3 regions of the Pseudomonas sp. NPDC077451 genome follow, and region 1 is predicted to be linked to each of the others. Evidence: predicted binding sites of a transcription regulator. Region 1 holds the regulator's gene; each other region holds the start of a gene.

Region 1 (4,319 bases):
GCCATGCAGGTCAAACGTTTCTTCGCAGCCGACATGCGTATCGCCATGAAGATGATTCGTGACGAGCTGGGCGCCGATGCCGTGATCACGGGAAACCGTCGGGTCGCTGGTGGCGTCGAGTTGACCGCAGTGCTTGATTATCCGATGGAGTCGGCGGCGGCGAAGCAGCCGAACCCGGCCCTGGAAGCCGAGCTGCGCAAGACTCAGGCTCGTCTTGCCAGCGCGCATGCCGAAATGAGCGCGCCATCGCGTGGTTCGGTCGGCCAGGATCGTCAGCTGCTTGACGAAAAGCCGGCTGCGGCTGCCCAAGCAGCTCCGGTTGCCGCAACTTCGTCGTTCGAGTCGCGTGCGGTCGAGGCGATGCAGTCAGAGCTACAGGGGCTGCGCGAACTGATCGAAGTGCAGCTCGGTTCGATTGCCTGGGGACAGGAGCAGAGCCGCCGTCCCCAACAGGCTGGCCTCTGGCGCCGCCTGCAGCGCATCGGTCTGCCTGCCGAACTGTCGCGCGCCTTGTTGGAAAAGGTTTCGACCGTATCGGAGCCACGCCAGGCCTGGCGGATGTTGTTGGCGTATCTGGCGCAATCGATCAAGGTCAGCAAGGTCGAGCCGCTGGAAGAGGGCGGCGTCATTGCCCTGGTCGGCCCGGCCGGTGCCGGCAAGACCACTACGCTGGCCAAGCTCGCGGCGCGTTACGTGCTCAAGCACGGCCCGCAGAGCATCGCTTTGGCGAGCATGGATAACTACCGCATCGGTGCTCAGGAACAGCTGAAAACCCTGGGAAGGATTCTCGACGTTCCGGTCATTCAGCTGGACCCCAGCCAGCCCTTGAGCAAAACCTTGGCGCCGCTAGCCCGTAAGCGCCTGATCCTTGTCGACACCGCCGGCCTGCCAGCGGGTGACTCGATGATGAAGGTGCAACTCGAGGCCCTGGCGGACCGCGGCATCAAAGCGAAGAATTACCTGGTCCTGCCTGCAACCAGCCAGAGTCAGGTGCTCAAGGCCACCTGGCACAACTACCGTCGTTGCGGGCTGGCTGGCTGCATTCTGACTAAACTGGATGAAGCCGGGAGCTTGGGTGACGTACTTGGTCTTATCATCAGTCAGCACCTGCCCATCGCTTACCTCGCTGATGGGCCGCGCATTCCTGATGACCTGCATCTGCCACGCAGTCACCAGTTGGTCAGCCGCGCGGTGAGCCTGCAATCGGAAGAGGCTCCTAGCGAGGAAACCATGGCTGACATGTTCTCCGATCTGTACAACGGTTCTAGGAAGGTCGGATGAACGCAATGCTCCGAGAGACACACAAAGAAGACGCGTTCCCGCTGAACGCATCGATGGCCCAAGGGCTCCAGCAAGAGATAGGCGTGTGAAAATGGGTATGCATCCCGTACAGGTTATTGCAGTGACCGGCGGCAAGGGTGGCGTCGGCAAGACCAACGTGTCGGTCAATCTGGCCTTGGCGCTGGCCGATCTCGGGCGTCGAGTGGTATTGCTCGACGCTGACCTTGGTCTGGCTAACGTCGACGTGTTGCTCGGCCTGACGACAAAACGCACCCTGGCCGATGTCATTTCCGGTGAATGCGACCTGCGCGATGTGCTGATTCAGGGGCCGGGCGGCATACGTGTTGTTCCGGCCGCTTCCGGCACTCAGAGCATGGTGCAGCTGTCGACGCTTCAACATTCTGGCCTCATCCAGGCTTTCAGCGACATCGGCGATGATATCGATGTGCTGATCATCGACACCGCCGCTGGCATTGGTGACGGTGTGGTGAGCTTTGTTCGCGCCGCGCAGGAAGTGTTGCTGGTGGTCACCGACGAGCCCACGTCAATCACCGATGCCTATGCGCTGATCAAACTGCTCAATCGTGACTACGGCATCAGCCGCTTCCGGGTCTTGGCCAACATGGCCCATGCGCCGCAGGAAGGGCGCAACCTGTTTGCCAAGCTGACCAAGGTGACTGAGCGCTTCCTCGACGTGGCGCTGCAGTACGTCGGCGCCATCCCGTATGACGAAGCGGTGCGCAAGGCTGTGCAGAAGCAGCGCGCCGTTTATGAGGCCTACCCGCGCGCAAAGTGCTCGCTGGCGTTCAGGGCTATCGCGCAGAAGGTGGACACTTGGCCGTTGCCGGCAACGCCACGCGGTCATCTGGAGTTCTTTGTGGAGCGCCTGGTCAGGCCCGCCGCAGAGCCTAACGAACAATAGCGGCTGGATTCGGTATGTATTACAGCAAAGCTCAGGCTAAAGACTCGCAATATCAACTCATCGATCAGTACGCACCGCTGGTCAAGCGCATTGCCTATCACCTCCTGGCGCGTTTGCCAGCGAGCGTGCAGGTCGACGACCTGATGCAGGCCGGCATGATCGGCTTGCTGGAGGCGTCAAAAAAATATGACGCCGGAAAAGGGGCGAGTTTCGAGACCTACGCCGGTATTCGCATCCGCGGCGCCATGCTCGACGAGGTGCGCAAAGGTGACTGGGCGCCGCGTTCGGTACACCGAAACTCGCGCATGGTCAGTGAGGCAATTCGGGCAATTGAGGCTAGAACAGGACGCGACGCTAAAGATCAGGACGTTGCGGCCGAACTTAAATTGAGTCTCGATGAGTACTACGGCATTCTGGGCGACACCCTGGGCAGCCGCCTGTTCAGCTTCGATGATCTGCTTCAGGAAGGCGAGCACGGGGAGTTCGAGGAGGATGCAGCCAGCACCCATCCGGAACCGTCCCGCGATCTTGAAGACGAGCGTTTCCAACAGGCGTTGGCCGAGGCCATCAGTAACCTGCCCGAACGTGAAAAGTTGGTGCTTTCGCTGTATTACGACGAAGAGTTGAACTTGAAGGAAATCGGTCAGGTACTGGGCGTCAGTGAATCACGGGTGAGCCAGTTGCACAGTCAGTGCGCGGCCCGTCTGCGGGCTCGTCTTGGCGAGTGGCGCGCGCGTTAACGACCGGTTTGCGACAAAAGCATTAGAGACCGCTTACGAGCTTCATTCATGAGGCTCGCAAACAGACCGTGAGCAGGTCTCGATTCGGGATTTACGGAGGTGTACTTGGACAAGAACATGAAAATCCTCATCGTCGACGACTTTTCGACCATGAGACGGATCATCAAGAACCTCTTGCGCGATCTGGGTTTTACCAACACTGCCGAGGCAGATGACGGCACCACTGCGCTGCCGATGCTCAAGAGCGGAAGTTTCGATTTCCTCGTCACCGACTGGAATATGCCCGGCATGAGCGGCATCGATTTGCTGCGCGCGGTGCGTGCCGATGAGCGCTTGAAGCATCTGCCGGTATTGATGGTGACCGCCGAGGCGAAGCGCGACCAGATCATCGAGGCCGCGCAAGCGGGCGTAAACGGTTACGTGGTCAAGCCATTCACGGCTCAAGTGCTCAAAGAGAAGATCGAAAAGATCTTCGAGCGCGTCAACGGCTGAAGCAGTAACGCCGCGAGGGCACTATGACGCAAGCAGACCAAACCCTGGCAGAGTTCGAAGCAACTCTGAAGGCTCACGCACCCCAATTGATTGAAAGTCTGCAACAGGGTCGTTTCGACGAAGCGACGCAGATGTTCAATGAGCTCAATCAGGCGCGCAATCACGGGATCTACCTGGAAGTTGGCAAGCTCACCCGGGAGCTGCACAACGCCATCGTAAAGCTCGAGATGGATACCTGTGCCACCGGGGGGGATCCGTCACCGATCACCGATGCGACTGATCGGCTGTCGTACGTGGTGGAGATGACCGAGAAAGCGGCCAACCGCACCATGGACCTGGTTGAAGAATCGGCGCCCTTGGTCAATTACGTGAGTTACGAGGCGCAGAGCCTCACTGCTGATTGGCAGCGTTTCATGCGGCGCGATATGAACGCTGAACAGTTCCGTGAGCTGGTCAAGCGCATCGACCAGTTTCTCCAGCGCAGCATGAACGATGGCAGTCAGCTGTCGCAGAACCTTAGCGAAATCATGCTGGCTCAGGATTTCCAAGACCTTACCGGTCAGGTGATCAAAAGAGTGACCCGGCTCATTACCGAACTCGAAAGTAACCTGCTTAATCTGGTGCTGATGGCCGGCCAGGTTGACCGCGTGGCGGGCATCCAGCACGACCGCGACGCGATGCGCGCCGAGCAGGAAATGAAAAAACAAGAAAAACTGCCTTCCAATGGTGAAGGTCCGCAGATGCATGCCGATATACGTGAAGACGTCGTATCCGGGCAGGACGACGTTGATGATCTGCTTTCGAGCCTGGGCTTTTAGGGGAAGTTAAATATGAGCTTCGACGCCGATGAAGAAATCCTCCAGGATTTCCTGGTAGAGGCCGGC
Region 2 (4,319 bases), on a different contig from region 1:
TGGGAATGCCGATGAAATGGCTGAGCAGATTGCGCGGGTCCCGGTGATAGGCCGCGTATTGGGCGAGGTGATCGGTGAGTGTTTTCATGGGGACGAGCTCCGAATAGCCTGACTGGCAAGCTTAGCCAGCTCGGCAAGGTGCCGCGCGGTGTCGAGTGGTGGTTGAGCGCCAAAGGTCATGGCGCTTGCGCCAATCAGCGGCTCAGCTAGGGCTCCGGACGATAGCCCAATCGCAGGCCACCCCAGTGACGGCTGTTCACCATGATCGGCACCGACAGGTCATGCATCAGCTCTCCGGTATCGCGGCTGTAGGTCTGCAACAGCACCTTGCGTTCGTGGCTGCCACAGCGCGCGCCGGTACGGTCATTGAACAAGCGCTTGCTGCGGCTCTTGACCTTGTCGATCTCCGGGTCGCCGACCGGGGGCTGGCTGAAGGCACGGTTGTGGGTCGGCACGTAGCCATCCGGCGTAGTCGCGATGGCATAAATCAACGCATCGTTGCGCGCGAGCAGGGGTTCCTGGATCGCCGGCAGCACCTCGTCGGCGTAACGGTCGAAACGGGTGTTGTAGCGGATCGGATTGGTGCCCGGCTGCGCCCGGTAATTGCGATCAAACAGATCGTCGACACCCAGGCGCCCGGCCTTCAGATCCGCCTCGAAACGCGCCCCGATGGCGGCCGCCGCTTCGCGCGCGAGGTCGTATACATCCTGGTGGTAGGCATCGAGCTGTACCTCGGCGAGCTGTTCGCTGACGGTTTCCGCCTGCCCTACTAGCTTCTCTGCGGCCTGCTCCAATTGGCGGGTCTGGGTCTCGCTCTCCAGAGCGTCTCCACGCAGCTGCTCTACCGCGACGAACAACTGCGCGAGTCGCTCATGATTGCTTGCCGTGCCGGCAGCGATTTCCGCCACCTGGGTTTCGACATTGCCAGCCAACTCGGCAATTCCACTGAGCTGAACGCCTGTTCCTGCGATCTGTGCGGCGGCTTCGTCCAGTTCGCTGGCTTGCTTTTGGATATGGCTGACCACTGCGCCACTTTGCTCACGAATATCGCTAACCATCCGGCCTACCTCTTCGGTAGCACTGCTGGTGCGACCGGCCAGGTTTCGCACCTCATCAGCCACCACGGCAAAGCCCCGCCCGGCCTCACCGGCGCGTGCCGCCTCGATCGCCGCGTTGAGTGCAAGCAGGTTGGTCTGGCTGGCAATGGACTGAATCACATCGGTGATCTGGCGGATTTCTTCGGTGCGCGCTGAGAGTCCGTCGAGCAGTTCGCGGCTGGCCTTGGTCTGTGCGCTGAGCTGCTGCATGCGTTCGATGGCGTGCTGGAGTTCGATACGCCCACTATCGCTGCTGCGCCGCACGGCTTCGGCCGCTTCTAACGCCTGCCGTGCTCGGGCAGCGCTGTCCTGTTCGGTCGCCGTCATCGCCTCGGCGCCATTGGCGATCTCGCTGACCGCAACCAGCTGTGACTGCAACCGTGCCGCCAGTTGCTCAGCGCTGAACGACACTTGAGCTGCCGACAGGGCGTTATGACAGGTATGCCGGGAGAGGCTCTTGCTCAGGGCTGCGGAACTCAGCTCGCCGGCGTCCTCTGCAACCGGGGTGCCCGTATTCCTGCGCCAAGGGCCGAACCAAGGCCATAGGGCAAGCAACAGGATCGAGATCGCGGTCAGATAGAACGGCAACTCCATCCAGCCATGAAACAACAGCAGGCCCAGCAGGCCCGCTGCGTGCAACAGACAGGCCTTGGGGTGAAGGCGGAAGGTAGGGCGCATCGGTGGCCTCTTGTTTTCGTCCGGTAAAAAGGCGTTGTACCACCTCTGCCAACAAAGAACATTGTCCCTTGGTGGCACATGGTCTTGCCGGACTGGAAACGATTACACACCCGTTGCCGCCCGGCATGGCCGAGTTACCGGGTTAGCGGCTGGACGCGGCCAACCTTAAGCTGCCCTCAAGCCTGAACGTACGTCAGGCCCCGCTTTTTAGCGAGCCTGATCCGGAGCCGTCAGCGGCAGACCGAGCTGTACCCGGCGGCGTAGCCAGGGGCTCGGACGATAGCGCGGTTCGTGACCATAGCAGCGCTGCATGCCCTCCAGGATAGTCAGGATTCGAGCCGGGTTGTAATGCGCGGCGAACCCCAGCGGCCCCCTTGGATAGCCGAGGGCCACCATGACCGCGCGGTCGAGCGTCTCTGGGGAGGCAATGCCCTTCTGGGCAATCTCACAGCCAAGGTTGACGATGCTGGCCACGATGCGCTGGCTGACGAACCCCGGAGAGTCGTTGATCACCTCGACCGGCACGCCGTCGGCGCCCAACGCCTGGCGTGCCTGAGCCTCCAATGCTGGGTCGAGCGCTGGTTGACGCATCAGCACGCGGCGTTTTTCAAGGTCACTGAAGAGGTCCAGCGCCACAGTACGCGCGCCGGGCAGCGCCAGGCGCTCGATACAGCTACTCGCATCTTCTCCTAGCGGCGTGATCAGACAGATTGCTTGGTCCGAAGGCTCAACACCCTCCTCGAGGATCGCACCGGCCTGCTGCAATATCGATCTGATGGAGCTGCGCAGGTCGGGCTCGATACTGTCGAGCCAAAACGGCCGATCGATGCTTACCGGCTCGAAGCGGGGCTCAGGCGTGCGGATCTGCTGGCCGTCTTCGTAGCGATAGAAGCCCTGGCCGGTTTTGCGACCGAGCAAACCGGCCGCCACCCGCTGCGCGGCGAGGTAAGACGGTGTATAGCGCGGATCGTAGTAGAACTGGTCATGCACCGACTCCATCACCGCGTGGGAAATATCCAACCCGGTCAGATCGAACAATTCGAACGGGCCCATTCGAAACCCGGGCCCGTCCCGCAAAATTCGGTCGATCTGTTCCGGCGTGGCGATGCCCTCGCTAAGGATGCGCTGCGCCTCGGTGCCATAGGCACGACCGGCGTGATTGACCAGAAACCCGGGAGTATCCGGCGTAATCGCAGGGAAGTGCCCGGCGTGCTCGGCTAGCTGCACCAGCCGCTCAATGACCGACGGGGCGGTGCGCTCGCCGCGCACCACTTCGACAAGTTTCATCAGCGTCACAGGATTGAAGAAGTGATACCCAGCCACCCGCTCAGGCCGCGCGCAGGCACTGGCAATGCGGGTCACGGACAACGAGGAAGTGTTGGTCGCAAGGACCGCGTCGGCCGCAACCAGACCTTCAAGCTCGACAAACAGGCTCTGCTTGGCTTCCAGGTTTTCGACGATGGCTTCGATCAGCAGATCGCAGCCGGACAGCTCGGCCAGCTGATGGGCTGGCTGCATGCGCTCCAGAATCGCCGGTAGCTCATCGGCGCCCAAACGTCCCTTGGCCACGCTGCGCTCAAGCAGTTCACGGTTGAACTGCAGGGCTTGATCGATGGTTTCGGGCCGAGCGTCATACAACCAGACCTGCTGACCGGCGCTGGCAAATAGCTGTGCGATACCGCGCCCCATGGCGCCGGCGCCGATAATGCCGATACGGGAAAACATGGGAACCTCCTCAGTGGATGGCGTTGCGATTCTGAAATATGATCAACCAATATTCCGCAGTGCGAAACCATGTTCCATCTATTTGAACCTGAGCCTAAAGACTGCCAGACTCCATAGCAAGCCATCCGTGATCGAGCGCCATGTCCGCTTCCGACTATTCTTCCGCCCAACTCCAGCAAGTCCACGCCTCCGTTACCGGTTTCTTTCAAGACATCGGCAGCGAGCTGCTCGCCTACGGTCCGGAGCACGCCACGCTCGCCCTGACGCTGCTGCCGCGCCATCTGAACAATGCTAGCAACATGCACGGCGGCGTCATGGCGACCTTGATGGATGTTGCGATGGGCCTATGCGGCACCTGGGAAGCCGACCCGGCAGACCGTCGTGTCGCGATGACGCTGTCGATGAATATCAACTTCAGCGCAGTTGCTGCAGCGGGAAGTCGCATCAGAGCGCAGGCTCGTTGCCGCTCGTCCGGGCACAAGGTGTTTATGGCCAGCTGCGACTTGCTGGATGAGCAGGATCGATTAATCGCGTTCGGCGAGGGCGTGTTCAAGCGCGGCTCGCTTCGACGGGAGCTCCCGGCCTAGATGACCGCGCTGCTGCCACTGGCGCTGTTCTTTGAGCTTCTGGCTCTAATCACCCGAATTCAGCCGATGAGCGTTATCAGCGGCGCCCTGCTGAGCCTGTTCTTCATCTGGCATTGGCGCTCGCTGATGCCCTATCCACGGCGACTCGGGATCGTCACCGCTGCACTCCTCGGCTACTGGCTGCTGTCTGGCGAAGCAACCTGGCAGCAAGGCGCGCGAATGTTGTCGTCAG
Region 3 (4,319 bases), on a different contig from region 1:
TACCCTGCCCCGCCAAACGAGTAAGTCCGAGCGCCGGTAACAGACAGAGCAGGACGAGCCCTAGGAGCTTCGGTAGCAGCCACCTTATCGACCCATTTTGCCGTGGCCGCGCTTTGGGCTTAGCGCGTGCCTTGAAGCTTCTATTTTGTGCGGACTGGATCGCTACCGCAGGTGGTTTTCGTCGAATCGCCGGCTCGTCTAGAGACAGCCCCGAATCCAGACGGATATGCGTGGCACCCAGGCGCCCGTTCTCGTCCCGTTCGCTGATATAGAGCACCCGGTCGCCCTGCGCCGGGCGGCGAGCGCCGCGCATAGCCGAAATATGCGCGAAGATTTCCTCGCTACCCTGTTCCGGCCGAATGAAACCGAACCCCTTCTGATCGTTCCAGCTTTTCAGCTGACCGCGTAGTTCCATGGCATGTGACCCGGCGGGCAAATCGGGGATTCTAGCCGCTTCCCTTTGGAGCTACGAGCCGCAAGCAGCTATCGGGCAGGGATGTAGCGGCGCTCAAGAAAACTGAGAAGCAGCCTATTGACCTGCTCGGGCTGCTCGCTCTGTATCCAATGGCCACAGTCTTCGATGAGATGCTGCTCGAGGTCCGGTACCCAGCTGGGCATTTTCTGCAGCGTATGAGCTTCCAGAGTGCCGACCGGGTCCTTGTCGCCTAGTAGGAAAAGCGCAGGCTGCTCCACCTTGCGCTCGGCTAACGGTGCAGTGCGCTCCCAGTTCCGCTCGAAATTGCGGTACCAGTTCAGTGCACCATGAAAGCCGCGTCCCTCGAACGTAGCGACGTAGACGGCGAACGCGTCCGAGCCGCACCAAGCCGGCGGAGCGCCCGGGTCTTGCATGCCTTGATAGAGCGAACTGCCGACCGGCTTGTCCTGCAGGAACAAATCCTTGGGGACCGCTGCCGAGGTGTTATGCATCATCATCCGCAAAGTACGCGGAATGTCCTGATCAAGCTCGGCCTCGGCAACGCCGGGCTGCTGGAAATACAGAATATAGTTGAAGCGATCGGCGAACTGGCTACGGATGATGTCGATCGCGGGTCTCTTCGGACGGCCGCCATAAGGTACCGCCATAGCCGCGACAACGTTGACTCGCTGCGGCTCGAGCAAGGCCAGATGCCAAGCCACCGGTGCGCCCCAATCATGGCCCACAACCGCTACCGAGCGGTGACCAAGCAGGTCCATTGCCGCCTGGATGTCCGCGCAAACGGTTATCAGGTCATAGCTGGCGATATCATCCGGCGCGCTGCTTTGGCCATAGCCGCGCATCTCCGGAATCACCACACGGTAGCCTGCATCCGCCAACGCCTGGATCTGATGACGCCACGAGTACCAGCTTTCGGGAAATCCGTGGAGCAACCAGATCACCGGGCCTTGCTCAGGCCCGGCGCAGTAAAGGCTGAGGGTGATGCCATTGATGGGCAACAGTCGGTGTTCGAATGCGTGCACAGGGCACTCCTCTGCTGTGTGCGTTGCGCGTCAGCCCGCCGCGGTACTCCAGTCGATCAAGCTGAACTGCCAAGTAGCCAAGATGATGATGCCGAAGATGATCCGGTACCAGGCAAATGCGGCATAGCTATGGTTGCCTATAAATTTCAACAGGGCGCGCACCGCCAGCATGGCGAAAATGAACGAGGTGATGAACCCAATCGCAAAGATCGGCAAGTCCCCAGGCTGAAACAGGTCGCGGTACTTGTAACCGGAATACACTGCGGCACCGACCATAGTCGGCATGGCCAGAAAGAACGAAAACTCGGTGGCCGCCTTGCGGGACAGCCCAAACAACAGCCCACCGATGATTGTCGCGCCGGACCGTGAAGTGCCGGGGATGAGCGCCAGACATTGCGCGAAGCCAACCTTCAAGGCATGGGACCAGTGCATATCGTCGACGGTTTCGGCCTGTACTTCATGCTGGCGCTTCTCTGCCCAGAGCATCACGACCCCGCCAATGACCAGCGCCGTCGCTACCGTGATCGGATTAAACAAGTATTTGTGAATGAGATCAGCGAAGGTAATTCCCAGCACTACCGCAGGGAAGAACGCGACCAACAGATTCCCGGTGAACTTCTGCGCCTGTTTCTCCCTTGGCAAACCAACGATCACATCGAAAATCTTACGACGGTACTCCCACACCACCGCCAAGATCGCACCCAACTGGATGATGATGTTGAACGCGAGCGCCCTCTCGCCGCCAAACCCAATCAGATCGGCCACGATGATCTGATGCCCGGTGCTGGATATCGGCAGAAATTCTGTAATGCCTTCCACCACCCCAAGAAGCAACGCCTGAAAGGCAATCCAAAGGTCCATCTATTCCCCAATAACGGTGCAACTCACCGCGGCTGAATACAACAAAGGTATATGTCAGATAGCCATCTGAGCGCTGTTCTGACTCGCTTGAGGCGAGTAAATTCATTGAGCCGACACGGCCGCCCTCATCTTTTTTCAGCAACGGCCGAAACCCTATGCATGGGCCATGACAAACAACCACTGCCATAGCTGATTTTCAAGGCAGGCCGTGTCGCCGCGCTCCACCCCTCTATTCGAATAATAAAGAACACAAGTATCAACAGGAGCATACAACCCTATGAATCTGCTACGAAATCTTCCAATCAGCAAGCGTCTCTGGCTGATTCCGCTAGTGGCGGTTGCCATGCTCTTCGTGCTTGGCCTGCTGATGATTCAGCAGGTTCGTACCGACCTGTACCGGGGCAAGCAGGTCATGACGCAAAACATCGTCGAGACGGCGCGCGGCGTGCTGACCTACTATCAGCAGCTCGAAGCCAGCGGAAGCATGACGACCGCCGAGGCGCAGAAAGCCGCGATGGACCAGGTTCGCATGATTCGCTATGGCCAGAATGACTACTTCTGGATCAACGACATGCAGCCGGTCATGGTCATGCATCCGATAAAGCCGGAGCTAGAGGGACAGGATCTCTCCAAGGTCAAAGATCCGAACGGCAAAGCGCTGTTCAACGAAATGGTCAAGGTAGCTCAACTCAAAGGAGCTGGCCTGGTTGACTATCAATGGGCGAAGCCCGGCGAAAAAGACCCTGTGCCGAAGATCTCCTACGTCGAACTATTCAAGCCATGGGGCTGGATTATCGGTTCGGGAATCTATGTCGACGATGTCGAGGCGGAATTCCAGAACTATCTGGTGCGTTTCTCGCTCATCGGTATGGCAATCGCTGCGCTGATGGCCGTACTGGTCGCAATTCTTATCCGCAGCATCACACAGCCGCTGCGTCACTCTATGCAGGCCATGGCCAACATCGCCAGCGGTGAAGCCGACCTGACGCGGAATCTTGACGTATCGGGTAATGACGAACTGACCACCCTTAGCCGCGACTTCAATACATTCACCCAAAAACTACGCACAGTGATCGGCCAGTTGTTCGAAACCTCCGACTCACTGGAATCCTCCTCTAACGCCTTGGGGGGGCTGGCCGGGCAAGCGCACAAGCAAAGTCAGCAACAATCGCAACAGATGGAGCTGGTCGCTACTGCCGTCAACGAGGTGACCTACGCCGTTCAGGAAGTGGCAAAGAATGCCGAGCAGGCATCGAACGAAGTGGGTGACGCGGAGAAGCAGGCTGGGTTGGGGCAGCGGAATATCGAAGCCAGCCTGCAGCAAATAGATCAGCTTTCGATCACCATTAACGAAGCTGTCGGGGTCATACAATCCTTAGCGGACGAAACCACGAAGATCGGGTCAGTGCTTGAGGTCATTGGATCGATTGCCGATCAGACCAACCTCCTCGCGCTGAACGCAGCGATTGAGGCTGCCCGTGCTGGCGAACAAGGCCGCGGTTTTGCTGTAGTGGCCGACGAGGTTCGCCTGCTCGCGCAACGCACCCAGACCTCAACGGCTGAGATTCACACGATGATCGAGCGCTTGCAGAAGAATTCGGGCGCTGCAGTTACCGTGATTATGGAAAGCAGCCGAGCATCCCAAGCCACCGTTGAACAAGCCAGCCAAGCCGGAGCCAGCCTCGTTCAGATTGCCCAGGCGCTGCGCAACCTGTCGGGGTTGAATGCCTCGATAGCCAGCGCAACACTGCAACAGACCCACGTCGTTGAAGACATTAATCAGAACGTTACCCAGGCAGCCGGATTGGCTCAGCAAAGCACCCACGCGGCGGAACAATCGAGTGCGGCGGGTGAGCGACTAGGCGAGCTGGCCGAGCAATTGAATCGTCTGCTCAAGCAGTTCAAAGTCTAGCCAAGCCCTACAAGCGGACTTTGTATACAACGGCCAGCTCCCGAACCGGAGCTGGCCGTTTTCTTTTGCCACGCCGGTTGCGGCTTTT

Evidence for each region. The regulator FliA, encoded in region 1, starts transcription of late flagellar genes. The targets are predictions, from matches to a motif close to CTAAAGTTTNNNNNNNNNNNGCCGNTAA.
Region 2: ACIGHL_RS13515 (methyl-accepting chemotaxis protein) is a predicted target of FliA. The motif match lies at 1,918-1,945, and genes of this name have one in related genera.
Region 3: ACIGHL_RS07080 (methyl-accepting chemotaxis protein) is a predicted target of FliA. The motif match lies at 2,444-2,471, and genes of this name have one in related genera.

Annotation. Positions count from the first base shown of each region.
Region 1 is NZ_JBITVX010000001.1:388,642-392,960, forward strand. It holds gene flhF (flagellar biosynthesis GTPase FlhF) at 4-1,281, shown strand; gene fleN (flagellar synthesis regulator FleN) at 1,373-2,203, shown strand; gene fliA (RNA polymerase sigma factor FliA) at 2,218-2,943, shown strand; gene ACIGHL_RS01760 (chemotaxis response regulator CheY) at 3,061-3,435, shown strand; gene ACIGHL_RS01765 (protein phosphatase CheZ) at 3,459-4,253, shown strand; gene ACIGHL_RS01770 (chemotaxis protein CheA) at 4,266-4,319, shown strand, end outside.
Region 2 is NZ_JBITVX010000007.1:179,048-183,366, forward strand. It holds gene ACIGHL_RS13510 (Mpo1 family 2-hydroxy fatty acid dioxygenase) at 1-88, opposite strand, end outside; gene ACIGHL_RS13515 (methyl-accepting chemotaxis protein) at 207-1,775, opposite strand; gene ACIGHL_RS13520 (3-hydroxyacyl-CoA dehydrogenase) at 1,983-3,500, opposite strand; gene ACIGHL_RS13525 (PaaI family thioesterase) at 3,641-4,087, shown strand; gene ACIGHL_RS13530 (hypothetical protein) at 4,088-4,319, shown strand, end outside.
Region 3 is NZ_JBITVX010000003.1:105,767-110,085, reverse strand. It holds gene ACIGHL_RS07095 (DUF1294 domain-containing protein) at 1-415, opposite strand, end outside; gene ACIGHL_RS07090 (alpha/beta fold hydrolase) at 484-1,458, opposite strand; gene ACIGHL_RS07085 (undecaprenyl-diphosphate phosphatase) at 1,489-2,319, opposite strand; gene ACIGHL_RS07080 (methyl-accepting chemotaxis protein) at 2,597-4,231, shown strand.